3 regions of the Longispora fulva genome follow, and region 1 is predicted to be linked to each of the others. Evidence: riboswitches for the same ligand, from Rfam matches in the RefSeq annotation. Region 1 holds a riboswitch; each other region holds the start of a gene.

What was found. A riboswitch is a leader RNA that binds a small molecule or an ion and turns the genes downstream of it on or off. The one in region 1 is predicted to bind ZMP and ZTP.
Region 2: another riboswitch for ZMP and ZTP. It lies ahead of glyA (serine hydroxymethyltransferase); the one in region 1 lies ahead of IW245_RS06635 (phosphoribosylaminoimidazolecarboxamide formyltransferase).
Region 3: another riboswitch for ZMP and ZTP. It lies ahead of IW245_RS07975 (cyclodeaminase/cyclohydrolase family protein); the one in region 1 lies ahead of IW245_RS06635 (phosphoribosylaminoimidazolecarboxamide formyltransferase).

What each region holds. Positions count from the first base shown of each region.
Region 1 is NZ_JADOUF010000001.1:1,523,046-1,530,273, forward strand. It holds gene IW245_RS06620 (TetR/AcrR family transcriptional regulator) at 1-168, shown strand, start outside; gene IW245_RS06625 (asparaginase) at 338-1,315, shown strand; gene IW245_RS06630 (carcinine hydrolase/isopenicillin-N N-acyltransferase family protein) at 1,391-2,386, shown strand; gene IW245_RS06635 (phosphoribosylaminoimidazolecarboxamide formyltransferase) at 2,444-3,571, opposite strand; ZMP/ZTP riboswitch at 3,597-3,682, opposite strand; gene IW245_RS06640 (GGDEF domain-containing protein) at 3,735-5,240, opposite strand; gene IW245_RS06645 (hypothetical protein) at 5,286-5,525, opposite strand; gene IW245_RS06650 (GlxA family transcriptional regulator) at 5,613-6,566, shown strand; gene IW245_RS40355 (DUF3626 domain-containing protein) at 6,536-7,054, opposite strand; partial or broken gene IW245_RS42090 (DUF3626 domain-containing protein) at 7,012-7,228, opposite strand, start outside.
Region 2 is NZ_JADOUF010000001.1:5,331,883-5,339,110, forward strand. It holds gene ilvD (dihydroxy-acid dehydratase) at 1-1,215, shown strand, start outside; gene IW245_RS23940 (PaaI family thioesterase) at 1,302-1,709, opposite strand; ZMP/ZTP riboswitch at 1,768-1,853, shown strand; gene glyA (serine hydroxymethyltransferase) at 1,882-3,150, shown strand; gene IW245_RS23950 (EAL domain-containing protein) at 3,236-4,093, opposite strand; gene IW245_RS23955 (hypothetical protein) at 4,169-5,230, shown strand; gene IW245_RS23960 (PH domain-containing protein) at 5,351-5,740, shown strand; gene IW245_RS23965 (PQQ-dependent sugar dehydrogenase) at 5,737-6,888, shown strand; gene IW245_RS23970 (metallophosphoesterase family protein) at 6,929-7,228, opposite strand, start outside.
Region 3 is NZ_JADOUF010000001.1:1,818,793-1,826,020, reverse strand. It holds gene IW245_RS08000 (DUF8189 domain-containing protein) at 21-2,009, shown strand; gene IW245_RS07995 (MarR family winged helix-turn-helix transcriptional regulator) at 2,010-2,483, opposite strand; gene IW245_RS07990 (GTP cyclohydrolase II) at 2,485-3,105, opposite strand; gene IW245_RS40410 (cupin domain-containing protein) at 3,323-3,694, opposite strand; gene IW245_RS07980 (MarR family winged helix-turn-helix transcriptional regulator) at 3,770-4,213, shown strand; ZMP/ZTP riboswitch at 4,307-4,392, shown strand; gene IW245_RS07975 (cyclodeaminase/cyclohydrolase family protein) at 4,411-4,986, shown strand; gene IW245_RS07970 (bifunctional 5,10-methylenetetrahydrofolate dehydrogenase/5,10-methenyltetrahydrofolate cyclohydrolase) at 4,983-5,870, shown strand; gene IW245_RS07965 (TetR/AcrR family transcriptional regulator) at 5,949-6,530, opposite strand; gene IW245_RS07960 (hypothetical protein) at 6,665-7,015, opposite strand; gene IW245_RS07955 (hypothetical protein) at 7,012-7,228, opposite strand, start outside.

The DNA of each region.
Region 1 (7,228 bases):
GGCCTCGGGGAGTTGCCGTCGGGGGATCCGGACGACCTCGCCGCCGCGATCCAGTCGTTCGTGCTCGGGCTCATCGTGCAGGCGCTGCTCGGGGCGGAGGCTTTCCCGCCGGAGCGGCAGATCCGACTCCTGGACCGCTACCTGGCTGCGCTCACGACCCCGTGCTGACCTCGGGTGGAGGCGTTTCGCGGCCGGACGTCGGTCCGCTTCCGCCGGGGCGCCGGTGGCCGCCTCCGGCGCGCAGGGGTCGTCCGGTTCCGGTGTGGCCGGTGGCGCGGGGTGGCCCAGGTAGCATGGCCGCCGCGACAGTCGGAGCGTCACCACGGAGGTCCCGGGAATGAGTGTGGCGTTCTTCGCCCTCGGCGGCACGATCTCGATGGCCGGCGCCGCCGGTGAGGTCGTCACCCGGCTGAACGCCGCGGCGCTGGCCACCGGCGTGCCGGGGCTGGCCGAGCTGGGCGTGGGCCTCGACGTGCACGACATCGAGGCGGTGCCGAGCGCCAACCTGACCTTCGCCCATATCCTCGACCTCGTCGACCGGGCCACGGACGCGGTGGCCGGGGGCGCCAGCGGCGTGGTCGTCACCCAGGGCACCGACACGATGGAGGAGACGGCGTTCCTCGCCGACCTGGTGTGGGCCCTTCCCCAACCGCTCGTGTTCACGGGCGCGATGCGCAACCCGACCCTCGCCGGCCCGGACGGCCCAGCCAACCTGCTGGCCGCCGTCGCCGTCGCCGCGGATCCCCGGGCGCGTGACCTGGGCGCTCTCGTGGTGTTCGCCGACGAGATCCACGCCGCCAGGTGGGCGCGCAAGACGCACAGCACGAGTACCGCGACCTTCGCCTCCCCGAACGCCGGCCCACTCGGGCACGTGGTCGAACGCCAGGTCCGCGTCCTGACCCGCCCACCCCGGCACCCGCCCCTGCGCCGCCCGGATCCGCACGCGCTGCCCGACGTCCGCGTCGCGCTGCACACGGTCACGTTCGACGACGGGGACAGCCTTCCGGCGTACGCCGACACCCACCACGGACTCGTCGTCGCGGGCTACGGCGCGGGACACGTCCCGTCCGCCCTCGCGGCGCACCTGGGGGAACTCGCGCGGCGCGTCCCGGTGGTCCTCACCTCGCGCACCGGGGCCGGTTCGGTGCTGTCGAACACCTACACGTCGGTCGGCTCGGAGACGGATCTCCTTCGCCGGGGGCTGATCAACGGCGGTTTCCTGCATCCGCACCAGGCACGGGTGCTGCTGCGGACCCTCGTCGCGGCCGGAGCGGGGGTCGCCGAGATCCGTCAGGTGTTCGCCGAGCGGGGGTGACGCGCGGCTAGGGCCGAGGCCGGCCTCCATGCCACCAGGGACCCGTTCGCGCGTTTCCGGGTTACCGTCGAAGGCGTGCGCATCGTGCTGGCGGGTCTCCTGGTGCTGGTCCTCGGCGGATGCGCGGCGGCACCCGCGGAACACGCCGCGCCCGGGCGGAGCACGTCGTCGGCGTCCCGGCAGACCCCGTCGGAGGTCGACGCCACGCTGGCCAGCCTGCGCCGGGTCGACGACCTGCCGCTGTACGAGATGACCTACGTCGGCGACTACGACGCGCTCACCGGCGTCCCAACGGTCGCGGCGGCGAGCCCGTTCGGCTGCTCCCTGTTCGTCGCCTCCGGTGGTGCGGCACCGTTGTTCGGCCGCAACTTCGACTGGGAGCCGAACGCGGCGATGGTCCTGCACACCGCCCCGCCGGACGGGTACGCCGCGGTGTCGATCGTGGACCTGTCCTACCTCGGGGTGGGGCGCGGCGATGACCTGGTCCGGGCGCCGAAGACCCATGGGGAGCTGCTCAACGCCCCGCTGCTGCCGTTCGACGGCATGAACGAGCGCGGCCTGGCGGTCGGCCTGGCCGCCGACGACTCCGGTCGCGCCGGACGGGAGGCTGGCCGGCCCACGGTCGGGGGCGTGCGGGTCCTGCGGCTGATCCTGGACCACGCGGCGACCGTGGCGCAGGCTGTGGAGCTGCTCGGCGGGTACGACATCGACTTCTCCGGCGGACCGGCGTTGCACTACCTGTTCGCCGACGCGACGGGGGCCTCGGCGGTGGTGGAGTTCGTGGACGGCCGCACCGAGGTGTCGCGGGGCGGTCCACCGTGGCAGGCGCTCACGAACTTCCGGCTGGCGGGCTCGGACGTCGCGTCCCGCCAGAACGACCGGCGGTACGCGACGCTGCGGGCCGGCCTCGACCGGGCCGGGGGAGTGCTGACCCCCGACGCCGCGATGGGACTGTTGCGGTCCGTCGCCCAGCCGCACACCCGGTGGTCGGTGACCTACCAGCTCGACAGCCACGACGTGCGGGTGTCGACCGCCGCGCGGTGGGAGACTGTGCACTCCTTCCGGCTGTGAACCGCCACGGACCGCGGGCCCGGTACCCGGCGGGGCCCGGCGCCGTACCGGGAGGATCTAGTGGTGGAAGAGGCGGATGCCGGTGCGGGTGAGCGTGATGCCGTGTTCGCGGCAGGCGTCCTCGACCTCCGCCGAGCGGGCCGACCCGCCCGGCTCGGCGATGTGGTCCACGCCGTGCCGGTGGGCGTGGTCGACGTTGTCCCGGAACGGCAGCGCCCCGTCGGAGACGAACGCGACGCCGCGCCGCGCCGCCAGCCACGCCCGGCGGTCCCCGGCCGCGAACTCCGGCGCCGGCGTGGCCAGCGCCGCTGCCAGTCGCGCGTCCTCGTCCGGGGTCAGGCCGCCCTCCAGGTAACGGATCTGCCAGTTGATCCTGTCCTGTCGGCGGACGCCCGGCCGGAAGTCCAGGCCCCGGACCGCCGGATGGCGGCGCAGCCACCACGTGTCGGCCTTCGCGCCCGCCAGCCGGGTGCAGTCCACCCGGGACTGCTGCCCGGCCCCGATGCCGAGGGTCGCCCCGTCGCGCAGATAGCACACGGAGTTGGACTGGGTGTACCGCAGGACGATCAGGCCCAGCAGCAGGTCCCCGGCGGCGGAGGAGGAGAGGTCCAGCGCGGTGGTGAGGGGGACGCTGTCGCGTTCCTCGGTGAACCGCAGGCCGAACACCTCCCGCGACTCCAGCACCGGTGCCGTGAACGCCGGGTCGGCCTGCAGGACCAGGAAGCGGCCGTTCTTCTTCCCGGCGAGGGTCGCGACGGTGCCGGGCTCGTAGCCCGGGGCGATCACCCCGTCACACACGACGCGGGACAGCAGGTCGGCGAGTTCGGTGTCGACCGGGTGCGAGACGGCGGCCAGGTCGCCGTACGAGGACTTCGGGTCGGCGTCGCGGGCCCGCACGTACGCGCTGGTGACCGCGCCGACCCGGTCCAGGCCGTACAGCCCGGACGTGACCTCGTCGACCGGGCCCGCCATGGCGGCGCCGGCGGGTGAGACGTGTTTGAAGGACGCCGCGGCCGGTCGGCCCAGGGTCCGGGCCGCCTCGCTGACCAGCTGCCAGCCGTTGAGCGCGTCGAGCAGGTTGATGGCGGACGGGGTGCCGTTGAGCACCCGGACCGGCCACCGGCCGGGCTGCACCGGGGTGACGGTCGCGGCCTGGTGCGGATTGGTGCCGTAGCGCAGGTCCATGTGGGGACTCCTCAGTCGGGACTGACGGAGGCGCCCAGGCGGTCGACGCTCACGCGGGAAGGCTGGCCGCTCCCCGGTGGTGGTCCACCTTCGCCAGTCGCGACCAGTGCCGATGCTACCGCCCGCCGCCCGCGTGGCAATGCCCTGACCGGCGCGGAAGCGCTCAGGCGGGCCGGGCCCGCGCCTTCATCTGGTACATCGCCCGGTCCGCCCGGTCGATCGCGCACGTCAGCCCGCTGTCGGTGAGGTGCGACCAGCCGATCGCGAGGTTCAGCGCGCTGTCGGGGACCAGAGAGTTCCAGTCCTCGGCGGCGACGGCCTCGTGGATCCGGCTGCCGGTGGCCCGCGCGCCCGGCAGGTCGACGTGCGGCAGGACCAGGACGAACTCGTCGCCGCCGTACCGGGCCGCGAAGCCCTGGCCGACCGCGCGGGTCAGCACCCCGGCCAGGCGCTGCAGGACGAGGTCGCCGGCGAGGTGGCCGTAGCGGTCGTTGACGGCCTTGAAGCCGTTGAGGTCGGCCACCCCGACCGTGGCGGGGGTGCCGGCGGCGAGCAGTCCGGCGGCGTACTCGTGCAGCCGCCGCCGGTTGGGCAGCCCGGTCAACGGGTCGGTGAGGGCCGCGTCGGCGTACCGGTCGGCGACCCGGCGCAGGTTCTCGTGGTCGATCCGGGCGGCCACCCCGTCCACGAACAGTGCCGACAGCGGGTCGAGCGCCAGGTGCACCGCCCTGCTGGCCGCGCGTTCGGCGGCGATCGCCAGGGGCAGCCGGCCGGCGAGGGAGTGCGCGAGGGCCGACAGCCGGTGGGCCTCGGCGACCCCGAACGTGGCGGGGTGCACCGGTCCGGCCTCCAGCAGGGCGAGCGCGGCGTCGCCGTCCCCGGCCGCCAGCTCGGCGCACACCGGGGTCAGCGCCCGGATCGTCCGTTCGTCCGCGTCGTGTCCGACGCCGTCGAGCAGCCCGCTGAGGTCGGGGACGCTGGGGACGCCGAGCGCGGACAGCCGGGCGGCGGCGTACGCGATGTGCGCGCGGTCCACCGACCACGCCGGCGCGACGCCCCGCCCGAAGTCGTCGACGACCTTGCGGAGCAGCCGGACGGCGGTGGCCGTGTCGCCCCGGTGGTCGACGGCGACGGCGTGGCGGACCCTGATCTGCGCGCCGGTCTCCTCGTCGCTGAGGCCCAGTTCCGTGTACAGCGCGTTGGCGCGCTCCACGGCGTCGAGTGCCTGGGCGTGCAGCCCGGCCTGCGAGCAGCCGAGGGCGAGGTCGTACCAGGCGTCGGCCGCGCCGACCCAGGACGGCGCGGAGTCGAGGTGGCGCCGGCTGTACTCGAAGTGCCGGACGCACCGCTCCATGGCGCCGTGCAGGCAGGCGACGGAGCCGGCGATGGCGTGCAGTTCCCCGGCGACCGTGGCGTCGTCCACTTCGGCGAGCAGGGCGAACGCGCGGTCCAGCACGGGCGTGTACCCGGAGAGGTCGCCGACGTTGATCATCGCGCCGAGTTCGAAGGCGAGCGCCTGGGCGACGATGACGGGGGCGGTCGCGCGGTCGGAGATCCGCCGGGCCTCGGCGAGGGCCGCCTCGGACCGGCCCTGCTGCATCAGCGCCCGCAGCTGGCCGTAGACCGCATGGTGATCATGCGGTCCTTCGGTGGATTCGTCCTCGTGCACCGCATCCATATACCACAGCTGATGGGCGCGGGAGGCCCGGTGTCCTCATCGGACGGGGTGCGCCGTCCGGCCGACGCGGGCCCGCGCGGCGGCCCGGCCCCCGGCGTCGCCGTCGGAGGTGGGGTCGAGCGCGGCGAGGTCGGCGTCGACCCGTTCGGTGTCGCGGTCGGCGACGGCGGGGCCGCTGCCGGTGGGGCCGGGGAGCGGGCGGGTGCGGTGGTGCTGGACCTGGAGCCCGTAGGTGACGAGGGCCAGCAGGGCGAGGGTGGCGAGTACGGCTGTCATGGCTCTAAGTATTCGCCCGTCGATTTCCCGCCAACAGTGGCAGGATTGCCGTTGTGCATCAAAATCCTGCCAGGTAGGGTTGGGGTCATGTTGAGGACCATCGCCGTCGTGATCATGGACGGCGTCGCGCCGTTCGAGCTCGGCCTCCTGTGCGAGGTCTTCGGCATCGACCGCACCGACGACGGGGTGCCGCCGTTCGACTTCCGGGTCTGCGGCGAGCGGGCCGGCGAGCCGCTGCGCACCGGCGTCGGCATGCTCGTCACCCCGGAGTACGGCCTCGACGCGCTCGTCCACGCCGACCTCGTCGCCGTCCCGGCGCACGCCATCGCCGACGACTACCCGCCGGCCGTCCTGGCCGCCCTGCGCGCCGCCGCCGACCGGGGCGGCACCCTGGTCTCGGTGTGCAGCGGCGTGTTCGTCCTCGGCGCCGCCGGCCTGCTCGACGGCCGCGCGTGCACCACCCACTGGCGGCACGCCGGGGAGCTCGCCCGGCGTTTCCCCGAGGCCAGGGTCGACCCCGACGTCCTGTTCGTCGACGACGGCACCATGGTGACCAGCGCCGGCACCGCCTCGGGCATCGACGCGTGCCTGCACGTGGTCCGCCGGGAGCTCGGCTCGGGGGTGGCCAACGCCATCGCCCGGCGGATGGTGGTCGCCCCGCAGCGCGAGGGCGGCCAGCGGCAGTTCGTGGAGCTGGCCATTCCCGAGTGCACCGGCGACAGCCTCCAGCCGCTGCTCGCCTGGATGCTCGAGCACCTCGACACAGAGCACTCCGTGGCCGACCTCGCGCACCGGGCCATGCTGTCCGAGCGCACATTCGCCCGCCGGTTCGCCGCCGAGACCGGCACCACCCCGGGCCGGTGGATGGCGCTGCAGCGGGTGCTGCACGCCCGCCGGCTCCTCGAGGAGACCCAGTTGTCGGTGGAGGAGGTCGCGCACGTCTGCGGCTTCGGCACGGCCGCGCTGCTCCGGCACCACTTCAACAGGATCGTCGGGGTGGCGCCGAAGGACTACCGCCGGTCGTTCGCCAGCGTGCCGTAGCGCACGAGGCAGTGCCACAGCTGCTTGACGTACTGCAGCGTCTCCGCCTGGTCCCCCCACTCCGTCCACAGGTCCGGGGTGGTCACCACCGAGCGGGCCGCGACGCCGAGCACGGCGGCGTCCAGCACGCCGGACGGCGCGTGGTCGCGGAGGATCCGCGCCGCGAGGGGCCGCATCACGGGACCCCGGAAGTCGACGGGTACGGCGTCAGCCGTCAACGTGAAGCCGCCGTGCCACTCGACAGCGATCCCGCACCGGTCGGCCAGCGCGACCAGCCGCTTCCCGGATTCCGTGCCGTCGAAGGAGGGGTCCAGGACCAGGGCCTCCGCGTCGGTGGCGAGGTCGACCGTGCCGTGTACCTGGGCCTCGATGTAGTCGTCGAGAGCCCGCCCGGGCTCGCCGCCGCCGCCAGGACACCGTAGGTGGGCCGCTCCGCCGCGAGAACCCCCGGAGCCTGGTACGCGCCGCCGAACAGGCGCTTCTCCCACCCGTCGCGCTCGCCACCCGGGTACGCGGTCAACCCGCCGTTGGACACACCGGTCTCGAACTGGCTCCGGTACCGGCCGTCGGCGGCCAGGCCCTCCGCCACGGTCCGCCCGTCGGCGAGCAGCCGGTCGGGGTGGAAGTTCAGCGTGATCCGGCCGTGGGCCGCGACGGCGGCG
Region 2 (7,228 bases), 3.8 Mb from region 1:
GAGGCCATCGGCCTGGCCCTGCCCGGCAACGGCTCGGTGTTGGCCACGCACGCGCTGCGCCGGGGGCTGTTCGAGGAGGCCGGCCGGACGGTGGTCCGGATCGCCGACGCGTACTACGCCAACGACGACATGTCCGTGCTGCCCCGGGCCATCGCGTCCCGGGCCGCGTTCGAGAACGCCGTCGCGCTCGACGTGGCGATGGGCGGCTCCACGAACACCGTGCTGCACCTGTTGGCCGCCGCCCGCGAGGCCGAGGTCGACTTCAACGTCGCCGACGTCGACGAGATCTCCCGGCGGGTGCCGTGCCTGGCGAAGGTCGCGCCGAACTCACCGAAGTACCACATGGAGGACGTGCACCGGGCCGGCGGCATCCCCGCGCTGCTCGGCGAGCTGCACCGGGGCGGGGCGCTGCGGACCGACGTGTGGTCGGTGCACTCCCCCTCGCTCGACACCTGGCTGGCGGAGTGGGACATCCGCAGCGGATCCGCGTCGGCAGCGGCACTGGAGCTGTTCCACGCCGCGCCCGGCGGGGTGCGCACCGTCGAGCCGTTCTCCACCGACAACCGGTGGTCCACCCTGGACACCGACGCGGAGAACGGCTGCATCCGGTCCGTGGAGCACGCGTACTCCGCCGACGGCGGGCTGGCCATCCTGTTCGGCAACCTCGCCCCGGACGGGTGCGTGGTCAAGACTGCCGGCGTCCCCGACGACTGCCTGACCTTCACCGGACCCGCCAAGGTGTACGAGTCCCAGGACGACGCCGTCACCGCGATCCTCGGCAACCAGGTGGTGGCCGGGGACGTGGTGGTCATCCGGTACGAGGGGCCCAAGGGCGGGCCGGGTATGCAGGAGATGCTGTACCCGACGTCGTTCCTGAAGGGGCGGGGGCTCGGGCGGGCCTGCGCGCTGATCACGGACGGCCGGTTCTCCGGCGGCACGTCCGGGCTGTCGATCGGGCACGCCTCCCCCGAGGCGGCGGCTGGCGGGCTGATCAGCCTCGTGCGCGAGGGGGACACCATCGTGATCGACATCCCGAACCGGTCGATCCGGTTGGACGTCTCCGACGAGGAGTTGGAGGCGCGGCGGGTGGCCGAGGAGAAGCGGGACAAGCCGTACACGCCGGTGGACCGGGAGCGGCCGGTGTCGGCGGCGCTGCGGGCGTACGCGTCGATGGCGACGTCCGCGTCCGACGGAGCGTACCGGCTGGTGCCGTAGGGCGACTCGTGGCTGACGCCGGATTCGAGTGCCCCTCGGACCGATGCGCGCCGGGTCGGGTGTCGCCGTAACCTTCTGAAGGTTTTTCAGGCAAGGAGGGCGTAGACCGTGGAGACCTCCGCGGCCACGCCCTTCGACGCCGACAGCGTGATGTTCACGAAGGCCAGGCTGCGGCCGGCCTTCGTGACCTCCGCGCGGACCAGGGTGTCCTCGCCGAGCACCGGGCGCTGGAAGGTCGAGGACAGCTGCACCGTCGTCATCGGGAAGAAGCCGCCCCTGGTCGCCGACAGGGCGATCACCGACGCGGTGTCGGCGGCGGCCATCATCGCCTGCCCGGACAGCGCCCCGCCCTCCCGGGCCAGATCGGTCGACCACGGCAGCCGCAGGGTCGCCGAGCCCTCGCCGACCTCCTCGACGACGAGCCCGAGCGCGAGCACCCAGGGGGCGAAGTGGGCGGCCAGAATCGCGTTGCCCTCCGCGGGCGTGAGTCCCATGGCGGCCGAGCATAACGGCTTGATCTCGTGATCGGTGGCCGTCGCAGGTCGACTAACATGTCAGGTACGCGACTGGCGCGGGTTGGGTGGACATAACCACCGGGAAGCGACACTCGCCGAGCACCGTGCGCCTGGGTGCCGGGACAAGCGAAAACATGTCTGGAGACGAGCAGTGCACGAGCCATCGATCTCGCACCTGGCCACCGAGGATCCGCAGATCGCGGGTCTGATCGAGGCCGAGGCGAAGCGCCAGTTCGAGAAGATCCGCATGATCGCCTCGGAGAACTACGTGTCGACCGCCGTGCTCGAGGCGACCGGGACGGTGCTGACGAACAAGTACTCCGAGGGCTACGCCGGCAAGCGGTACTACGAGGGCCAGCAGTTCATCGACCAGATCGAGACGATCGCGATCGAGCGGGCCAAGTCGCTGTTCGGTGTCGACCACGCCAACGTGCAGACCTACTCCGGCTCCCCGGCCAACCTGGCCGTCTACCTGGCGTTCCTGAACCCGGGCGACACCGTCCTCGGCATGGGCCTGCCGGCCGGCGGGCACCTGACCCACGGCTGGCCGGTGTCGGCCACCGGCAAGTGGTTCAACGCCGTGCACTACGGCGTCGAGAAGGAGACCGGCCTCGTCGACCTGAACAAGGTCCGCGAGCTGGCCCTGGAGCACCGGCCGAAGCTGATCATCTGCGGCGGCACGGCGATCCCGCGCACCATCGACTTCCCGGCGTACGCGGCGATCGCGAAGGAGGTCGGCGCCGTCCTGCTGGCCGACATCGCGCACATCGCCGGCCTGATCGCGGGTGGCGCGCACCCGTCCCCGGTCGGGTACGCCGACGTGATCTCCACCACGACGCACAAGACCCTGCGCGGCCCGCGCGGCGCGATGCTGATGTGCAACGCCGAGCACGCCAAGGCCATCGACAAGGCCGTGTTCCCCGGCCTGCAGGGCGGCCCGCACAACCACACGACGGCGGGCATCGCTGTCGCCCTTCGCGAGGCGGCCACCCCGGAATTCAAGGTCTACGCCCACCAGGTCGTCGCCAACGCCCAGGCCCTGGCCGCCGCCCTCGTGGAGCGCGGCTTCGACCTGGTCTCCGGCGGCACCGACAACCACCTGATCCTCGCGGACCTCACCCCGAAGGGCATCGCCGGCAAGCCCGCCGCGCAGGCCCTCGACGCCGCCGGCATCGAGCTGAACTACAACACGGTGCCGTTCGACCCGCGCAAGCCGTTCGACCCGTCCGGCATCCGGCTCGGCACCGCCGGCCTGACCACCCGGGGCCTCACCCCGGAGCAGATGCCGCAGGTCGCGGCGTGGATGGACGAGGCGATCGGCGCGGCCCTCAAGGAGGACACCGCGGAGCTCGACCGGATCGCCGGCGAGGTGTCCGACCTGCTGAAGGCCTACCCGATGCCGGGCTACGCCTCGGAGTAGTCCCTGATCCACGACGATGCCCCGGCTCTGTGCCGGGGCATCGTTTCTTTTTCCGGTTACGGCGGGAAGTCCCCCGCCCGCCGGTTCACCCCGCCCGTCGGCTGGGCGGCGCGTAGCTGAGCAGCGGTTCGACGTGCTCCGCCGGGGCGGCGCGCCCCAGCGCCTCCCCCTGCCCGTACCGGCAGCCCGCCGCCTTCGCCGCCGTCAACGCCTCCGCCGTGCCGATCCCCTCCGCCACCACCTCGTAGCCGAGTCGGCGGCCCAGGGTCACCACCACGGCCGTCGCCGCCCCCGAGCCCTTCACCAGGTCCACCGACAGCCGGCGCAACTGGCGCATCGTCGACGGCCCGAGGTCGGTGCCACCGAGCGCCACCCGCACGCCCAGCGCGCGCAGCCCGGCCAGCTGGCTGGTCACCCGGCGCGAGTCGCCCGGCCCCGTGACCTCAACGACCAGGCGGGCCGCCGGCACCCGGTGGGTGGTCAGGGCCGCGGCGACGCCGGCGACGTACAGGACGGATTCCAGCTCGGCGGGCTCGGCATGGACCGAGATCCACAGGTCGCGGCCGTCGGCGAGCCAGCTGGCGAGCTGGCGGCACGACCGGTCGAGCACCCACGCACCGAGCAGTGGGGTGAGACCGGCTTCTGCGGCCATCCGGAGCAGCTCGGCGGGACCGACCCAGCCGAGCCCCGGATGGTGCCAGCGGGGCAACACCTCCACCCCGGCGGTCCGGCCATCGGTGAGGTCGACGATCGGCTGGTACCTCAGGTCCAGCGCGCCCTTCTCCAACGCCGCCCGCAGATCGGGGCGGCGCCTGGCCGGCAGCCGACGGGGCCGGCGTTTGTACAGCCACGCGCCGCCCGCGACCAGGGCTGCGAGCAGGCGCAGCCAGAGCGCGTCGGCGACGACGGCCACGGCGAGCGCGAAAGTGATCAGAATCGTCATCCGCCCACCTCCCTCGCCCCCTGTCTAACGAGGAGAGAGGTGCCCAGTTACCCGTGGGCCACCGACCAGGCGCGGTTGACCGCCATCCTGACGGACGACGTCTTCATGTCGCCCGTCGAATACGCGCGCCAACGCTCCATTCACCCCTGCGGTAGTGCCCTGATCGAGTCCGGCCGCCCCGTGGATAGTGCCGCACATCGATATGCTGCCCGCATGGGAAACAACAGCGGCGGACCGTTTCGTCCCTCTTCCCCGACACCCAGACCACCCATCAAGGCGCGGTTACTGACCGCCCGGAAGGTGCTGCTGGGCGCGGTGCTCGCCGGGGTGCTCACCACGGTCACCGGCCTGACGACCGGAGGCATCCAGTGGGCGTGGAACCGGCTCACTGCCGACTCCAGCCCGCTGGACATCGCCCGGCTGCCTCCGCTGCCGGAGGCCACCGACCACGGGCAAGGTACAGCGACCGCCTTTCCCGGAGGTGCGGTGGCGATCGGCAACGCGCAGTTCAACGCACAGGCGTACACCGGATCCGGCTCGTGCACGCTGCGCGGGACCCTGCCACGCCCGGTCGGTCAGGTGCGACCACCGCGAATAGTCGACGGGCGGCCGGACATCGACGGCTGGAGCAGGGACAACAACGTCGGCGACATGGACAGCACCAGGTACTCCTTCGTGGTCTCAGCGAAACCGGGAAAGTCCGTGACCCTGACCAGAGCACACACGCTGTTCGTGGCGCGCCCCCAACGGCCCAAGGACGGGACAGTGGTCAGCCTGCACATCGGCACGGGCTGCGGTGCCGGTGGCAACTTCCGGTACTTCTCGACCAACCTCGACGATCCCCTCGGCAACTGGACTCCGAGCACGGGGGAGACGACCAACTTTCCGTACATCGTCAAGGACGGAGAGCCGGAGATCTTCGTACTCACAGCCAGCGTGGTCGACTGTGACTGCATCTGGCGCATCCAATTGGACTGGGCGTCAGCCGCGGAGACCGGGCATACCATCATCGACAACTCGGCCGGCCACAACTTCCACACAATCGGCTCAGGCGGCTACTCCCAGGCCGAATGGTGGCTCGACTACAAGACCAAACATTGGGTCGTGGACCGGCCGAAATCCCCACCCTGGGCTTAGCAGGGCCTCTCCGTAGTCGCCGGTGGAGACCGGGGCAGGGACCTCCGTAACCCCGCATGGGGTTGATCTTGGATTGTGGTGCCCGCTGAGGTCGCGGAGGGCTGTGGGACGATCGGGGGCGTGGGTCGACGTAGAGATGTAGTCAGATTTCGGTACAGCGGGGCGATCCTGATCGCGGTCGCGTTCGCGCTGTTCGGGGCCCTGCCGTTGGCGCTGAGCAAGTGGTGGCTTGCCCCCGTGCTGCTCGTGCCGGCCGCGATCGGGCTGTGGGCCGTGCGGGCCGGGGTCGACGCCGCTCCGGAGGGGCTGACGGTGCGCAGCGCCGTGGGCAGTCGGCGGCTCGGCTGGGCCGAGATCGACGGGTTCGAGGCGGTCGGCCGGAAGGTAACGGCGCTGCTGCCGTCCGGGGCGGCCGTGCCGTTGCCGGCGGTCCGGCCGACGGACGTGCCCCGCCTGGTGGCCGCCGGCGGACGCCCTCTGGGCGGGGATGCGGATACCCTGGGCTCGTGAAGCCCCCCGCGTTGGCCCGTCGGGCCCTGGTCGCACTCACCGCAGCGAGTCTGCTCGCCGGCTGCTCGTTCGGTCCGCCGTCGGCGAAGGACTCGGGCACGCCGCCGAGGTTCCCCACCCCGTCGGCCTCGCCCTCCTCGGGTGACGACGACGAGGTGTCCTCGAACGTCATCGCGCGGAACCTGAGCGTGCCGTGGGGGGTGGCGTTCCTGCCCGACGGCGGGGCGCTGGTCACGGAGCGTGACAGCCGCCGCCTGCTCAAGATCGGCCCTGAGTCGACGGCCAGCGGCCTGAAGGTGCAGCCGCTGACCACGATCGAGGAGGCCGTCTCCAGCGGGGAGGGCGGCCTGATGGGCGTGGCGGTGTCGCCGGCGTACGCCCAGGACCAGACCATTTTCCTGTACTACACGACGAAGACCGACAACCGCGTCGCCACGATGAAGCTCGGCGAGCACCCGGAGGCCATCGTCACCGGCATCCCGGTGTCGGGGATCCACAACGGCGGCCGGCTCGGGTTCGGCCCCGACGGGTTCCTCTACGTGAGCACCGGGGACGCCAGTACGACCGGCAACGCCCAGGACCTCGCCAGCCTCGGCGGCAAGATCCTCCGGATGACGGCCGAGGGCAAGCCTGCCCCGGGCAACCCGTTCCCGGACAGCCTCGTGTGGAGCTACGGGCACCGCAACGTGCAGGGCTTCGACTGGGACGCCGACAAGCGGATGTACGCGATCGAGTTCGGGCAGGACACCTTCGACGAGCTCAACCTCATCGAGCCGGGGAAGAACTACGGCTGGCCGGTGGTCGAGGGGCCGGGGACCGACCCGAAGTACACCAATCCGCTGACCACCTGGAAGCCCGCAGAGGCGTCGTGCAGCGGCGCGGCGGTCACCGGGAAGGTGCTGGTCGCGGCGTGCCTGCGCGGGACCAGGCTGTGGCTGGTCGGGCTGAACGGCAAGGGCAGCATCCTGGGTGCGCCGGTGCCGGCGCTGGAAGGGGAGTACGGACGGCTGCGGACCGTGGTGCGGGCCCCGGACAACACGCTGTGGGTGACGACGTCCAACAAGGACGGCCGGGGGAAGCCGACCACCGAGGACGACCGGATCCTGCGGATCGTGCTGAGCGGGGCCGACGGGGTGGGCAAGAGCTAGACAGCGGTGGCTGGCCGCGCGCCCCGGCCGGGAGGCCTGGTCAGCTCGGGGTCGGTGACGGGGTCGGGGTCGACGTCGCCTGGGGTTCGGCCTTCTTCACGATCCGCCGCTGCAGGGTCACCTCGGAGCGCCCCGTGCCCCCGACGGAGATGTCGTCATAGGCCTGCAGCTTGGCGGTGGAGCTGAAGTACAGCACCGACAGGGCCAGCGGGGTCGGCTCCTTCGTCTGCAGGCCGCGCAGCCCCGCGCCGCCGGTCGAGCCCTCGGTCATCAGCAACGTCTCGTCGTTGTACTGGCTGACCTCCCGGTGGTGCAGGTGCCCGGCCAGGATCAGCGGCAC
Region 3 (7,228 bases), 300 kb from region 1:
ACGTGCCAAGGGAGGTCTCCGTGAGAATCCTGCGTCGTGGGCCCGTCGCCATGCTGTCCGTACTACTCGCCGCGGCCGGACTGACCGGGGCGAGCAGCGCCCCGCCGGCCCACGCCGAGGACGGGCCCACCCCCGAACGCCTCGCGCAGATCGTCGCGCACCCCGACGACGAGATCCTGTTCCTCAACCCGGACCTGCAACGCTCCGCCGAGGCCGGGTACGCCAACACCACCGTCTACCTGACCGCAGGCGACGCCGACCGGGGCCCGGAGTACTCCCGCTCCCGCCAGGACGGTGCCATGGAGGCCCACCGGCACATGGCCGGCGTGGCCCCCTGCGCCACCCCGCGCGCCTGCTGGACCCAGGACGCGCCCACCATCGGTCCGTCCACCGTGCAGCGGTTCACCCTCACCGCCCGCCCCGCGGTGCAGCTGATCTTCCTCAACGTCCGCGACGGCTACGACGACGGCGCCAGCTGCGACCTGATGCACCTGTGGACCGACGGCGGGTTCACCGCCACCCCGGTCGTGCCCGACGACGCCACGGACCCCGACGCGGTGGGCCGCACCCGCTACACCCATGTCACCCTGCGCGACACGGTCGTGGCGATCCTGCGCGCCGTGCGGCCGACCCTCGTCCGGGGCCAGGACCCGCACCCCGACCACCGCTACCAGCCCGGCTACCGCTGCCTGGGCCAGACGTTCGACGACCACTACGACCACGTCGCCTCGGCGTTGTTCACCGAGGAGGTCACCGGGTGGTACACCGGGCCCGGCGACAACCACCGCCTGGCGGTGCAGTACTACCGGCAGAACAACATCCAGACCCTGGTGCCGAACCTGACCGCGCACGACCGCGACCTCAAGGACGCCGTGTTCCGGCACTACATCCCCTACGACGACGCGACCCGCGACCCGGCGGGCAACCCCGCCCCGGTGTACGTCGCCTACAGCAAGGTCATGTACCCGCGCTTCCCCCGGGGCACCGCGTGGGTCGGCCGCAACGCCAACGGCCAACTGCAACCGTTCGTCGTCCTCGACGGCCGGGTGCTGACCTGGCGGCAGACCGGCGACGGCGCGTACAGCGGCCCCGTGGACCTCGGCAATCCCGGCGTGCCCCTGACGGGTGTCCTGACGGTCGGCAACAACGCCGACGGCCGGTTGGAGATCTTCGCCGTCGGCGCCAACCCCGACGCCGGCGTGTTCACCACCTGGCAGACCTCCACCGACGGCGCGTGGGTCGGGCGCTGGGACAACTTCGGCAACCCCAACGACGACATCACCCCGCAGGTCCGCCGGGCCGTCAGCGGCGCGGCCGTCGGGATCAACGCCGACGGCCGGATGCAGATCTTCGTCACCAACGGCAACGGCGGCCTGGGATCGAAGTGGCAGACGTCGGCCAACGGCACGTGGACGCCGACGTGGCTGGACATGGGCGGCAGCGACATCCAGGGCGTGCCGGTGTCGGTCACCGGCGCCGACGGTCGCATCGAGGTGTTCGCCGCGACCCGCACCACGATCGACCACCGCTCCCAGACGGCCCCGAACTCCGGCTTCGTGTCCCACACCCTGCCCGGGCACCCCGGCAGCCCGGTGAGCGCGGCGCGCAACGGCGACGGCCGGCTGGAGATCTTCTACCGCGCCGGGGACAGCGGAACCCTCGAACACGTCTACCAGACGACCCCGGGCGGCGAGTGGAACGGCCCGCTGGACCTCGGCGGCCCCGGCGGCGTCGGCGAACCGGCGACCCTGACCAGCGGCGGACGGATCCTCGTGTTCGCCCGCAACGAGGCCACCGGGATCAGCCACATCCGCCAGACCCCGCAGGGCTGGGGGCCGTCAGGATGGACGGACGCCGCCGGCGCCTCGATCGACACCCCGGCGGCGGGCGTCGACGCGTCCGGGCGGGTGGTCGTGTTCCACCTCGCCCCCAACGGCCGGCTCTACGCCGCAGCGCAGAACAACCCCGGCCCCGACAGCCCGTTCCGGCCGTGGGCGCCCCTGCCCTGATCAGTCCTGGTCGAGCCGGTCGAGCACCGCCTCGCTGATCGTCGCCAACTGCTCGACCTGCTCGGGGGTCAGCGCGTCGAACAGGTACCGGCGGACCGCCTCGACGTGTCCGGGGGCGGCGGCGGCCAGCGTGTCGAACCCGGCCCGGGTCAGGGTCGCCCAGTTGCTCCGGCCGTCGCTGGAGCACTTCTTGCGGATGACCCAGCCGTTCTCCTCCAGCCGCGCCACGGCGTGCGACAGCCGGCTCTGCGAGGAGTTCGTCCGCTCCGCCAGGTCACTCATCCGCAGCGACCAGCCCTCGGTCTCCGACAGCATCGCCAGGATCATGTAGTACGTGTGCGGCATCCCCGAGTCCCGCTGGAGCTGGCGGTCGAGCGCCTCGTCGAGGCGGCGCGTGGTGACCAGGAAGGCCAGCCACGCGCGCCGCTCGGGTTCGGTCAGCCAGCGGGGCTCGGAGAGCGTGCTGTTCGGCATGTCAGGCGGCGGGCGTCAGGTCGATGGTGTGACCCGTCCGTTCGACCTTCGCGTGCAGGTAGCGCAGGTTCGCCTCGGTGGCGTGCACCCCGGTGCGGGCCAGGACGCGCACGTCCACGCCCAGGTCGCGCAGCTGCGCGGCCTTGTCCGGGTTGTTCGTCAGCAGGTCCACCCGGGGGGCGCCCAGCGCGGCGAGCATCTGGGCGGCGGCGGTGTAGTCGCGCTCGTCGTCGGCGTGCCCGAGGGCGCGGTTGGCCGCGTAGGTGTCCAGGCCGGTGTCCTGCAGGGCGTAGGCGTCCAGCTTCGCGTACAGCCCGATGCCGCGGCCCTCCTGGCGCAGGTACAGCAGCCAGCCGCCGTGCTCGGCGATGCGTTCGACGGCCTCGCGCAACTGGGGACCGCAGTCGCAGCGGGCCGAGCCGAACACGTCGCCGGTCATGCACTCCGAGTGCACCCGCACGAGCGGCACGTCCACGCCGGTGACATCGCCCAGGCCGATGGCCAGGTGCTCCTTACCGTCAGCGAGCCCGGTGAAGGTCACGATCTCGGCGGGGGTGGTGAAACCGTCGCCGAAACGCAGCGGCACCGGGACCCTGGTCCGTATTCCGGCCGGAGCAATCATCGTTGTCCTCCACGGTGCTTGAGCGTTCAAGTTTCCCTGTCGACGATACGGCCGGGTTCCTTAACGATCAATGTGAGCAACCTCGCGGAATTTGACGTGTCCCACCGCACGCGGCGGGAATACGCCCGCGACCAGGGCGGTCGGTCGCTGCGGCGTCGCAGAACGCAGTCGGGTCCCGCGGGTCGGCCGGAGCCGACCGCGGGACCCGACCACAGTGTCAGACCGTCCACGGCGGCGTGAGCCACGAACCGTCCGCCAGGGCGGCGCGCAGACCCACGCTGGTGTTCACCCACGCGGACAGCGCCTCGGCCCCGGTGTCGATCCCGAACAGGCTGCCGGCCGGCACGATGATCACGTCACCGACGGTCACGTCCTGCTTCTCGTCGTCGAGGGTGACGGTGGCCGATCCGGCCGTGATGTGCAGGATCTCCTCGCGGGTGACCCGGTGCGCGACGCCGGTCACGCCGGCCGGGACGTCGACCCGCCACGCGCACAGCTCGGCGCTGCCGCTGCGCGGGGCGGCGTAGGAGGTGAAGGTGCTGCCGTGGATCTCGTAGACGACGGCGTCGGAGGGGTGGATGACGGGCACGGTGACTCCTCGGAACTAGACAAGTGGCTTGACTAAAATGGTCAAGGATCTTGTCCGGGATGTCAAACTGCTTTCATGAGTACCGACCACCGGGCGCTGGCCTACCTCGTGCTCGCCGCCGCGAACACCCTCAGCGAGGCCATCCACTCGGGCGTGGTCGCCCGCGGCTTCGACGACGTGCGCCCCGCGCACGGCTTCGCGTTCGTCCGGCTCGCCCCGGCCGGAGCCACCGTCGGGCAGGTCGCCGAACACCTGGGCGTGACGAAACAGGCCGCCAGCCAGCTCGTGGAGGAACTCACCCGCAAGGGGTACGTCACCAGCCAGCCCCACCCGCGCGACGCCCGCGCCCGCCTGGTCACCCTCACCGAACGCGGCTGGGCCTGCACCCGGGCCGCCGACGCCGCCGCCGAGGAGGCCGCGGCCCGGTGGGCCGCGGTGATCGGCGAGCACCGGGTCGCGGCCATGGTCGCCGACCTGGCCCGGGTCGCCGCCCCCGGCCGGCTGCGCCCCACCTGGTAGCCGCCGCGCGCCGCGGCGCTCCGACGCCGTCCACGGCCGCGCTCGCCGGCTCGCCCGCGCGATCCGGGCCGATTCCGCGCGCCTGGTAGATTCGGAGGCAGTCGCGACTGGCGAGGGTGGATCACCACCGGGGAGCGGCAGCCACACAACGCACGGTGTCGACCGCCTGGGCACCTTCGTCGACGACGGAGGTTCGTGTGCAGACATTTCTCGACCAACTGGCCAGCCGCAGTCCGGCACCCGGCGGCGGCGCGTCCGCGGCGCTGCACGCCGCCCAGGGCGCGGCCCTGCTCGCGATGGTCGCCCGCTACAGCGACGGCCCGAAGTACACCGAACACGCCCCGCTGATCGGGGCCGTGCTCGCCGAGGCCGAAGGGCTGCGCGCCCGCGCCGTGGCCCTCGTCGCCGAGGACGCCGAGGCGTTCGCCGCCGTGGCCGCCGCGTACCGGGGACCCCGCGAGGTCCTCGCCGCGGCCCTGGTCGCTGCGGCCCGGCCGCCGGCCGCCGTACTGGGTGTCGCCGCCCGGCTCGTGGCCCTCGCCGAGGACCTGCTCCCGGTCGGCAACCGCAACGTCGTCACCGACATCGCCGCAGCCGCCGAGGCCGCCCGCGCCGCCGCGACCACCTCTCGGGTCAACGTGGAGGTCAACCTCGCCGGCGTCGTCGACCCCGACGCGCGCCGGGAACTTCTGGCCGCCCTCGACGGGGTCGACGACCTGATCGCCCGCGCCGAGGCCGTCACGACCGCCGTCCGCGCACGGATCGCGGCATGACCGGGCACGCGGCAGCGGACCTCACCTCCGGTGGCGCACGCCTGCCCGGTGACGGCGTCGCGTCGCCCCTGTCGGGCAAGGATCTCGCCGCGTCGATCCGGGCCGAGGTCGCGGCCATGGTCGCCCAGGGGCCGGCCCCGAAGCTCGCGATCGTCACCGCCACCGCCGACGAGGCCAGCGCCTGGTACGTGCGCTCCCTGGCCCGCGCCGCCGGCAAGGTCGGCATCACCTGCGAGGTCGTCGACCTGGGCCCGCACGCCGACGCCGCGACCATCACGGCGACCCTGGTGGCGCTGGGCACCGACCCCGGCACCCACGGGGTGATCCTGCAGACGCCGCTGCCGGCCGGGGTGTCCGCCCGCGAGGTGGCCCTGGCCATCGAACCGGCCCGCGACGTCGACGGCGCGAACCCGGTCAGCCTCGGTCGGCTGGCCACCGGCCTGCCGGCGTACGCACCGGCGACCGCAGAGGCCGTCGTCGCGCTTCTCGACCACCACGGGATCGCCCTCGCGGGGAAGGAGGTCGTGGTCGTCGGCCGGTCCACGGTGGTCGGCAAACCCCTCGCGCACCTGCTGCTGGACCGCGACGCCACGGTCACCGTCTGCCATTCGCGGACCGTGAACCTGCCGGCCGTCACCCGGCGCGCCGACATCCTGGTCGTCGCGGTCGGCCGGGCCGGCCTCGTCACCGCCGACCACGTCGCCCCGGGCGCGGTGGTCATCGACGTGGGCACCCATCCGACGGCCGACGGGGGACTGGTCGGGGACGTCGACGCCGGGTCGGTGGCCGCGGTGGCGGGGGCGCTGAGTCCGGTACCCGGCGGGGTGGGTCCCGTGACCACCGCCCTGCTGCTGCGGCACACCCTGGACGCGGCCCGGGCGTGACGTCGCCGGGTCCCGCGAGGTGTCGGGCCGCTGGAAACCGGATCAGGTGTCGCCGTAACCGGAGAATATTCCTGGTTTTCAGGGTCGTGAGAGCTGGTCCACCAGGATCGTGAGGCGGCGCTCGGCCAGGTCCGGGCGGAGCCTGCCGCCCCGGGTCAGCGTCACCAGGCCGTGCAGCGCGCTCCAGCCCACCTCGGTGAACGTCTCGGCGTCGCGATCCCCGGCGAGCGGGACGAACACGCCCAGCAGCTGGCCGAACGCCTCCCGCAGCGCCTCGGGCGCGTCGGGCCCGCCGAACGGCAGGTCCGTGGCCAGGCTGAACATCGCGTCGTAGAGCGCCGGATTGGCGTGCGCGAAGTCGACGTAGGCCCGGGCGACGGCGGCCAGCGCCGCCCCGGGCTCCCCGGCTTCCCCCGCACCGCGCGCGGCGGCCAGTGCCCCGGCCAGCTCGGCGAAGCCGCGCACCGCGACCGCGGCGACGATCGCGTCCTTGCCGGAGAAGTGGCTGTAGAGCACCGGCTGGCTGTACTCGATCCGGTCGGCGAGCCTGCGGGTCGTCACCGCCTCCCAGCCCTCGGCCTCGGCCAGTTCCCGGGCGGCGGTGACGATCAGCTCGTGGCGCTGGGTGCGTTCGCGCTCACGGCGCGCGTGGATGGACACACCTCACCCTAGCATTGCTAGCCATCCGAGCGCAGATTGTCCGAAGGGGCGCGGACCATGTGGTCCGCGCCCCGCTCAGAACTCACCCGATGCCGACTCCGCCCCCTCAGGCGCGGCGGGCCGACCGGCCCCGTCTACCGGCGCTCCCCGGCGACGCGGGGCGCTGCGAGCAGCAGTCCCACCGCCGCGACAGTCAACGCGAGGATCACGGCGACGACGACCCTGAGCTCCGTGGGCACGTCGGCCACGAAGAACGCCGGCACCGCGCTCAGCGCCGACAGCACCCGCGCGCCGACGACCGTGCCGACGGCGACCCGGCGGCCCCGCCACCCGAGGCCGACGGCCACGACGGTGACAAGGCCCAGGATCACGTCGGCGACGACGACCGCGGTGGGCGGGCCCTGCTCCCCGCCGGCGAAGGCCGAGCCGATGTCGGCCAAACCCAGCAGAGCGGCGATGACCAGACCAGTACGCAACATTCTCATGACGTCCTCCTGACGGGTACGGCAACGGTGGGACCCAGGTCCCAGGCGTCATCCGGGGTGCGCAGCACGCGCCAGGCCGCCACGGCGAACCCGAGCGCCGTCAGCCCCCACGCGCAGGCGTCGAGCAGCTGGAACCCGGCGGCGGTGCACACGGCGTGCAGTGGTTGGGACACGAGGACGGCGACGGCCGCCCAGGCCGGTACCGCGCCGGAC